Regions from separate parts of the Methylobacterium sp. WCS2018Hpa-22 genome, predicted to be linked through region 1. Evidence: predicted binding sites of a transcription regulator. Region 1 holds the regulator's gene; the other holds the start of a gene.
The links. Region 1 encodes PhoB, which activates phosphate uptake and scavenging genes when phosphate is short. Its sites were predicted from a motif close to TGTCATNNANCTGTCAT; they were not measured.

Region 2: ppk2 (polyphosphate kinase 2) is a predicted target of PhoB. The motif match lies at 1,646-1,662, and genes of this name have one in related genera.

What each region holds. Positions count from the first base shown of each region.
Region 1 is NZ_JAVTJA010000022.1:67,541-72,382, reverse strand. It holds gene RQI43_RS22415 (MFS transporter) at 1-657, opposite strand, end outside; gene RQI43_RS22410 (helix-turn-helix domain-containing protein) at 763-1,215, shown strand; gene phoB (phosphate regulon transcriptional regulator PhoB) at 1,687-2,388, opposite strand; gene phoU (phosphate signaling complex protein PhoU) at 2,477-3,202, opposite strand; gene pstB (phosphate ABC transporter ATP-binding protein PstB) at 3,289-4,107, opposite strand; gene pstA (phosphate ABC transporter permease PstA) at 4,154-4,842, opposite strand, start outside.
Region 2 is NZ_JAVTJA010000012.1:170,775-175,616, forward strand. It holds gene RQI43_RS17115 (complex I NDUFA9 subunit family protein) at 1-1,006, shown strand, start outside; gene ppk2 (polyphosphate kinase 2) at 1,705-2,631, shown strand; gene RQI43_RS17125 (enoyl-CoA hydratase/isomerase family protein) at 2,754-3,548, shown strand; gene RQI43_RS17130 (carbohydrate porin) at 3,718-4,842, shown strand, end outside.

The DNA of each region.
Region 1 (4,842 bases):
GCTGAGGAACAGGATGGGGACGGAGCGAAGTGCAGCGACGTAGCTGCCGGTTCCGGCCGGGATCCGATGCCGTGGCAGGACGCGCACGAGCAGGCCGACGAGGGCGAGCGACAGGATCGCGGAGACCAGATAGACCGCTCGCCAGCCACCGATATCGGCCAGTATCCCGGCCGCGAAGCGCGCCGCCAGGATGCCGATCACGATGCCGCTCGTGACTGTACCGACCACCCGACCTCGTTCGGTCGGTGTCGCGAGCGTCGCGGCGAATGCGACCAGAACCTGAACCACGACGGCGAGCAACCCAACCGCCGCCATGCCGGCGAACAGGATCGCTCCGGACTTGGCCGTGGCCACCGCCACCAGCGCGAGCACCGACAGAAGCCCCTGGCCGAGGATGAGGCGACGGCGGTCGATGAGATCGCCGAGCGGCACGATGAAGATCAAGCCCAGCCCGTAGCCGACCTGGGTCAGGGTCACCACGAGCCCGATCGCGGCAGGCGAGATGCCGAACTCCTGCGCCATCGCATCGAGCAGGGGCTGGGCGTAGTAGATGTTGGCGACGCCCAAGCCGGCGGCGACGGCGAAAATCAGGATCGTCGTCCTGGGCAAGGCCCCCTCCGGCTCGGTAGAGGTTCGCTCATCTCTTCCGTGCGTCATGGCGGTCCTGTCGATGACATCCGATCTGGTTTTATCTTGAGACCACTTGTGACCGGCCCATTCCAGTTCTAAATTGAGACCAGCTTGGAACGGGAGCGTACCTTCGTGGCAAAGCGCGTCAGCCTCTGGAACGCCGGGTGCCCGGTTGCGCGCGCGCTCGATGTCATTGGCGACTGGTGGTCGCTCCTCATCATCCGCGATGCTTTCGACGGTGTGCGGCGCTTCAGTGAGTTCCAGACTGGTCTCGGCATCGCCAAGGGTATGTTGGCGACCCGCCTTCGCGACCTGACCGAACGGGGAATTCTGGAGACGGCGCCCGCCTCGGACGGGACCGCCTACCGGGAATACGTCCTGACGGAGAAGGGGCGCGGCCTTTTCCTCGTCATCGTCGCGCTTCGACAATGGGGGGAGGCTCATCTCTATGGGCCGACCGATCGCCGGTCTCGCTTGGTCGATCGTGAAGTCGGGGCTCCGGTCGCTCAACTCACCTTGCGATCCGCCGATGACCGTCGTCTCGGTTGGTATGACACGCGGGTGCTGAAGCCCGACGTCACCTGACAAGGTGACGTAGCGACATCGAAAGCGGATAAACCGCATGTTGGAGCGGTCGTTTCAGCCCATGATCAATGTCCGCTCTCAGCGGATGGCGGCGGCCGCAGGGCCCGTCGACGTCGGGTCGAAAGCGGACCCGGCAGCGGGCACCAAACGTCGGAGTTCCGCCAGCAGGTCTGACGGATTCAGACATCTGCCCGACGGCTGTTCCCTCTATCCAGGAAGATTCGACAGGCGCGACCGCCACCCGTCCCCTGGAAAAGGAGGGGAACTCATGCTGCCCGCCAGATGGGTGAATGCCTGAGCCCCCCGGGGCGAGCACATGCCGGAACGGACAGACGTCCGAGATCGAACGCGCTATCTCGTGGCGGCCGGAATGGCATCGGTTCGCGAGGATCGCCCGGAGGCAAGGCGACCCGCCATCGTCACGTTGGGGACGCTCTTTCCGGACGGAGCGGCGCGAAGCCGGCCGTGGCCTCACTCGTCCGTGGAGAACATCTCGTCGAAGGAATAGCCGGAGCCGCGCACGGTGCGGATCGGGTCGCTCTGGCGCGGGCGGTTGATCGCCTTGCGCAGGCGGCCCACATGGACGTCCACCGTGCGCTCGTCGATATAGACGTCGTGGCCCCAGACCCCGTCGAGCAGCTGCTCGCGCGAGAACACGCGGCCGGGGCTCTGCATCAGGAATTCGAGGAGCTTGAACTCGGTGGGCCCGAGATGGATCTCGCGGCCCTGCCGGCGGATGCGGTGGCTGACCCGGTCGAGTTCGATATTGCCGGCCACCAGCAGGTCCGACACATGGGTCGGCTTGGCCCGGCGCAGGAGCGCACGCACCCGCGCGAGGAGCTCCGGCACCGAGAACGGCTTGACGATGTAATCGTCGGCGCCGGTGCCGAGGCCACGGATGCGGTCGCCCTCCTCGCCCCGCGCCGTCAGCATGATCACCGGCAGCCGCTCGGTCTCCCGCCGTGCGCGGATGCGGCGGCACAGCTCGATGCCGGACAGGCCGGGCATCATCCAATCGAGCAGGACGAGATCGGGAACCTGCTCCTGAAGACGCAGATCGGCCTCGTCGCCCCGCGCGGCGGAATCGACGACGAAGCCCTCCGCTTCCAGGTTGTAGCGGAGGAGGAGAGTGAGGGCCTCCTCGTCCTCGACGATCAGGATGCGCGTGTTCATGCGGATGTTTTCAGGGTGATGGCGACCGTCCCGGATGGACGCGACGGCCGCGCCGAGCGTGTGCTGGAGCGGCCGGCAGGGGCAGCGATCAGGCGCTGGCGGGCATCGACACGGTGGCGTAGTTCGACGCGTCGTTCTTCGGGCGGTCCCGCTCGGCGAGCTCGTTCGTGCCGGTGACGAGATAATGGATCGTCTCGGCGATGTTGGTGGTGTGATCGCCGATCCGCTCGATGTTCTTGGCGCAGAACAGGAGATGCGTGCAGAACGAGATGTTGCGCGGATCTTCCATCATGTAGGTCAGGAGCTCGCGGAAGAGCGAGTTGTAGAGGGCGTCGATGGAATCGTCGCGCTCCCACACGTCGAGGGCGGCCTTCACGTCCTGGCTGCCATAGGCGTCGAGGACGTCCTTCAGCTGCTCCTGCACCAGATCGCCCATATGCTGGACGCCGATGACGATCTTCTGCGGCTGGATCTGATCGGCGATGGCGACCACGCGCTTGGCGACGTTCTTCGACAGGTCGCCGATCCGCTCGAGATCGTTCGAGACGCGGATCGCCGATACCGTCTCGCGCAGGTCGATGGACAGCGGCTGGCGCTTGGCGATGAGCAGGATCGCCCGCTCCTCGACCTCGTGCTGGATCGCGTCCAGACGCTTGTCGGCGGCGATGACAGCCTGGGCCAGGGGTACGTCCCGGCGCACCAGGGCATTGCCGGAATCGGTCATCATCTTCTCGGCGATCCCGCCCATCTCGGAAATCGAGCGGCGCAGGTTTTCCAGTTCCGTGTCGTAGGAACTGACGATGTGGTTGGGCATGCTCGCACTCCTCGACCGAGGCCGCCCCTGGCAGCCCGCATCGCATAGGATCGGGACCGGTGCCGCGGAACGCGGCCCCGGCGGGCTCAGCCGAAGCGGCCGGTGATGTAGTCCTGGGTCTGGCGCTTCTCGGGGTTCATGAAGATCCGTGTCGTCGGGCCGAATTCGACCAGCTCGCCAAGATACATGAACGCCGTGAACTGCGAGATGCGCGCGGCCTGCTGCATGTTGTGGGTCACGATGACGATCGTGAATTCCGAGCGCAGCTGCTCGATCAGCTCCTCGATGCGGCCCGTGGAGATCGGGTCGAGGGCCGAGGTCGGCTCGTCGAACAGGATCACCTCGGGACGCTGGGCGACGGTGCGGGCGATGCAGAGACGCTGCTGCTGACCGCCGGAGAGACCCATGCCGGATTGCTTGAGCTTGTCCTTCACCTCGTCCCAGAGGGCGGCCTTGCGCAAGGATTCCTCGACGCGCACGTCGAGATCGGCCTTGGGCAGCTTCTCGTAGAGACGCAGGCCGAAGGCGACGTTGTCGTAGATCGACATCGGGAAGGGCGTCGGCTTCTGGAACACCATGCCGATGCGCGAGCGCAGCTCGTTCAGATCGACCTTCGAATCGAGCACGTTCTGCCCGTCGAGGAGGATCTCACCCTCGGCGCGCTGCTCCGGATAGAGGCTGTAGATGCGGTTGAAGGTCCGCAGCAGGGTCGACTTCCCGCAGCCCGACGGGCCGATCAGGGCGGTGACCTGGCGGTCGTGGAAGTTGAGGTTTACCGACTTCAGGCCGTGGAACGAGCCGTAATAGAAGTTCAGGTCCTTCACAGCGATGCGGATGGGGGCCTGATCGTCGGCCTGGTGGCGACCGGTCAGCTGGGCCTGCGTGATCGCGGGAGCGGCGTTCATCGGATGCGTGTCCTTGTCGAAAACGGGGTGGGACGGGGGCGCGGGATCAGCGCGCCCGCTCGCTCTTGATGACGAAGCGGGCCACGATCGACAGGGCGAGGATCGTAGCGGTGATGAGGAGGGCGCCGGCCCAGGCGAGCTGCTGCCAGTTCGAGTAGGGCGAGAGTGCGAACTGGTAGATCATCACCGGAAGGTTGGGGATGCCGCCCATGAGGTTGGGCGAGAACCAGCTGTTGTTGTTGAGCGCGGTGAAGAGCAGCGGCGCGGTCTCGCCGGCGATGCGGGCGAGCGCCAGGATGATGCCGGTCACGATGCCGGCGCTGGCGCCGCGCCAGGTGATGCTCTTGATGACGATGGAGGGCGGGGCACCGAGGGCCGCGCCGGCCTCGCGCAGGGTCGAGGGCACGAGGCGCAGCATGTCCTCGGTGGTGCGCACGATCACCGGGGTGGCGATGATGGCGAGAGCCACGCCGCCGGCCCAGCCCGAATAGGTCCCCATCGGCCGCACCATCAGCGTGTAGACGAACAGGCCGATGAGGATCGAGGGGGCCGAGAGCAGGATGTCGTTGAGGAAGCGAATCACGTCGGCGAGCTTCGAGTTGCGGCCGTACTCGGCGAGATAGGTCCCGGCCATGACACCCACCGGCGTCGCGATGACGATGCCGATGAGAGTGAGGACCAGGCTGCCGAGGATGGCGTTGGCGATGCCGCCGCCTTCGGAGCCCGGGCCCGGCG
Region 2 (4,842 bases), on a different contig from region 1:
GGTCCGGCGGCCGGACCTCGCCCTGTTCCTGCAGCCTCTCGGCAAGGTCGGGCAGATCGTCGCCGTGCAGGCGAACCTGCGCTACCCGGATTCCATCGCCAGGGCGGTGGAGGGAGCCGACGCGGTGGTGAACCTCGTCGGCATCCTCCAGGAGACCGGCAGGCAGGGATTCCTCACGCTTCAGGCCGAAGGGGCGGGCGAGATCGCCCGTGCCGCCGCCGCAATCGGCGCGCCCCTGGTCCACGTCTCGGCCATCGGGGCGGACCCGCATTCCGACTCTCTCTACGCGCGCTCGAAGGCGCTGGGCGAGGCGAAGGTGCTGGCGGCCCAGCCCCGGGCTGTGGTCCTGCGTCCCTCCCTGGTCTTCGGCCCCGGAGACAGCTTCTTCAACCGTTTCGCGTCGCTCGCCCGCGTGCTCCCGGTCCTGCCCCTCGCCGGAGCCGAGACGCGCTTCCAGCCGGTCTTCGTCGGCGATGTGGCCGAGGCCGTGGCCCGCGCGGTGGACGGGCAGGCCGAGGCCGGCCGCGTCTACGAGCTCGGCGGCCCGGAGGTCGAGACCCTCGACGGCCTCGTCCGCTACATGCTGAAGACCACCCGCCGCCGCCGCCTCGTCGTCGACCTGCCCAAGCCCATCGCCATGCTGCAGGCCCGCGTGATCGAGACCGTGGACACGCTGAGCCTCGGCCTGCTGCCGGACAGCCTCAAGCTCACCCGCGACCAGGTCACGCTGCTCCAGACCGACAACGTGGTCTCGGAAGCCGCCAAGGCGGAAGGCCGCACGCTGGACGGGCTCGGCATCCTGCCCACCGCGATGGCCGCCATCGTGCCCGGCTACCTCTGGACCTTCCGCAAGGCGGGCCAGTTCTCGAAGGAGGCCTTCACCGCCTCAGAGGAGGAGGCCGCAGAGCCGTCCTCCCCGCCGGTCGCCCGACCGAGCGGTCCCCCGATCGGCCCCGATGCGGCGGCCCCGAGCCGGATGGGCGTACGCTGGGGCACGCGGGGATAGTACGCCGTCTGGAGTGGCGGCGCAGAACGGATGAAATCCGAAACCGGGCGAATGTTTGAAACAGACAGGTTGAGTGTAGCCGCGAAGTTTCGTCTTAGCCCGGAGAAAAGCGTCACCTGCATTGGCGTGCAGGGCTGCGCGGCTACGACGGCACCCAGAAGCTGGCCGGGCACAAACGCGTGGCGTTGATCGATGCCGAAGGGCATGTCCTGGCTTCAGCGAACGTGCAGGATCGCGTTGCGCTGGTTGCCCTTGATGACGGCAAAAAGAGATGGTCCAGCCTGCACTCAGCCAAATTCGACGGTGCCTCACGGTCGAGCGCCGCCAGGATTGGTGCCTGATCCAGGGCATGCGCCACCCCGCCATCGAGAAGCCGCCGGGTCAGAGCGGCCCTCATTCTGAGCTTGTCGAAGGATGCCGTGCTGGAACAGCGCCGCGACGTTGCATGAATTTTCGGTGTGTTTAGCTATTGAGGCGGCCCGCACCGCCAACGTGCCGAACGCCCTGGATGTCGCAACCAGACGGCTCGCTTGCGTCGCCGTCCTCCCGGCCAAAAATGCCCTCGACAATCCCGCATGAGAAGGCAGGCCAATACAGGCTTTAGGGAGCTCGTTGCCGTCGCCGAGGAGGTCTCCTTACTGTCATGCAGTTGTGATCCAAGGGCCTGGATCATTCCCATTCATCAGGAAGGCAATGTTATGGACGGCACGCGCGCCGGGACTCGTCCTTTCGATATCGAGGCTATTCGTCGAGAGATGGCCGACGACTTCGATGAAGAATTGGAGATGGAACTAGAAGACGAGCGCCTTGAGCGACTGGTTAGCGAAATCGATGCAAGCCCGCGTCCGCCCAGCATGGACCGGCGAGTCTATTTCCGTGAGCTGTTTCGGCTCCAACACGAGCTGGTTCGTCTGCAGGATTGGGTCCAGGCCCAGAAGCTCCGCGTGGTCGTGATCTTCGAAGGGCGGGATTCGGCTGGTAAGGGCGGCGCCATCAAGCGCATCACCCAGCGTCTCAATCCGCGCGTCTGTCGCGTTGCCGCGCTTCCGGCTCCCAGCGAGCGCGAGCGCACGCAATGGTATTTCCAGCGCTACGTCGCGCATCTGCCGGCGGGCGGCGAGATCGTGCTGTTCGACCGCTCCTGGTACAATCGCGCCGGCGTCGAGCGCGTGATGGGGTTCTGCACGCCGGACCAGTACGAAGAGTTCTTCCAGTCCGCGCCGGAATTCGAGCGCATGCTGGTGCGGTCCGGCATCATCGTGCTGAAATACTGGTTCTCGATCACCGATCAGGAGCAGGAACTGCGCTTCAACATGCGCATCCACGATCCACTGAAGCAGTGGAAGCTCTCACCGATGGACGTCGAATCCCGTCGCCGTTGGGAGGATTATACCAAGGCGAAGGAAGTGATGCTCGCCCGCACGCACATTCCCGAGGCGCCGTGGTGGGTGGTCGAGGCCGTAGACAAGAAGAAGGCCCGCCTCAACTGCATCAGCCATCTCCTCACGCAGATCCCCTATGGCGACGTGGAGCACCCGCCGGTGCATCTGCCCGAGCGCATGCGCCACGAGGATTACGCCCGCCAGCCAGTTCCGCAGGATATGTTCGTCCCGGCGCTGTTCTGATCGGAGCCGAGGGCATCGAAGGCCGCCTGTCCGGTCTCCCTGCGGTTGCCGAAAGCGGCACGGATGGGCAAGACCTGTGTCGAAGAGGCCGATGAACGGCCGGTCCGGCATGGGAACCCCGCATGAGCGCCACCGACGAGATCCTGTTCGAAACCGACGATGCCGGCATCGCCCGCATCGTCCTCAACCGGCCACAGGCACGAAACGCCCTGACCTTCGCGATGTATCAGGGCCTAATCGACCTGTGCGGACGGATCGAGGCGGACGAACGGATCAAGGTTCTCGTCATTACCGGCGCCGGTGAGAAGGCCTTCGCCGCCGGCACCGATATCGCCCAGTTCCGGGACTTCTCCAGCCCGGAGGACGCCCTTGGATACGAGCGCTTCATGGACAAGGTCCTCGGCACGCTCGAGCGTCTGCGCGTGCCGGTCATCGCCGCTGTCGCCGGCGCTTGTACCGGCGGCGGTGCCGCCATCGCGGCTTCCTGCGACCTACGCATCGCCACACGCGATGCCCGGTTCGGCTTTCCCATTGCGCGGACGCTCGGCAATTGCCTGTCGATGTCGAACCTTCAGCGCCTGTCCGGCCTCATCGGTCCCGCACGGGTGAAGGACATGATCTTCACCGCTCGGTTGTTCGGCGCGGAGGAAGCGCTCTCGACCGGTCTCGTCGGCGAAGTCGTGGAAGATGCCGCCGCTCTTGCCGCCAGGGCGACGGAACTCGCGACGCAGCTTGCCGGCCATGCACCGCTGACCCTACGCGCCACGAAGGAAGGTCTGCGCCGCCTCGCCGCCGAGGAGGAGGCATCGGAACGGCCCGACGACGATCTCATCCTCATGTGCTACACGAGCGCCGATTTCCGCGAGGGCATGGAGGCGTTCCTGGCCAAGCGCCCGCCGAACTGGACCGGCAAGTAAGGCGCTCCTCACAGAGCACTGCTCTGAAGCGGATGTGGGAAGCGCGACACACCGGGATAGGGAATTCCTGCGGCCACATCGCTCCCTCGTATCGGTTACAGCTCTGTCACGCTCTGCATGATAGAGCGCGAGCGGGGGTCGGTCGCCCTGGGACACGCTTTTCCGAGGAATGATGCTCCGCTCGTTTCCTCTTGCGACCGTCGCAGCCCTGATGTCCGGCCTTGCCGTGTCTGGCGCCCACGCCCAGACCGCTGCCGAGATTGCGGCCCGGCAGGCGCGTCTGGCGCTGGAAGGGCTCGATATCGGCTCACCGCGCGGCGCCGGCGGCGATCCGCAGACGTCGGTGGCGCAGTCGGTGACCTCGGCCAAGCCTTCGGCCAACCTCAACACCTCGATACAGGACCAGCTCGGCCCGTATGGCGACCCCTATGGCCTGCGTTCCTTTCTGAAGACCAAAGGCATCGAGTACAGCCTCACCTATATCGGCGAGAGCTTCGGCAACGCGACGGGCGGTGTACGGCGCGGTGCGATCGTCGAAGGGCGCCTGGATATCCAGTTCGATGCCGACCTCGAGAAGCTGGCAGGTTGGCAAGGGGCGACCTTCCACACCAATCTCTACCTCATCCACGGCACCGGCCTGTCGCGCTACTACGTCAACAATTTCATCACCGTGAGCGCCATCGAGGCACTGCCCTCTTCGCGGCTCTACGAAATCTGGCTGGAACAGAAGCTGTTCGACGGACAGTTCGGATTGAAGGTCGGTCAGATCGCGGCCGATACCGAATTCGCCGTGACTCAGACCGGCACGCTGTTCATCAATTCCACCTTCGGCTGGCCCAACATCATGGCGGAGGTGCTGCCGAGCGGCGGTCCGATCTACCCGCTGGCGGTGCCGGCGATCCGGGCGAAATACGTCCCGAACCAGAATTTCTCGCTGCAGGTCGGCGTCTTCGACGGCGATCCGGCAGGGCCTTACCCCAGCGATCTCGATCCTCAGCGCCGCAACCGCACCGGCACGAATTTCCGCACCAGCGACCCCGCCCTCGTCATCGCGGAGGCCGCCTATGCGTACAACATCGCGCAAGGTGATGAGGGCGATCCCGGCACGGTGACGCTGGGGGGCTGGCATCATTTTGGCCGGTTCGACAGCCAGCGTTTCGACGAGGCCGGGCGCTCGCTGGCCGATCCGTCCACCACCGGCATCGCCCGGCGCTTTCGCGGCGATAGCGGCCTCTACGGCATCATCGACCAGACCATCTACCGCGAGCCCGATGACCCGAATGACGGTGCCAGT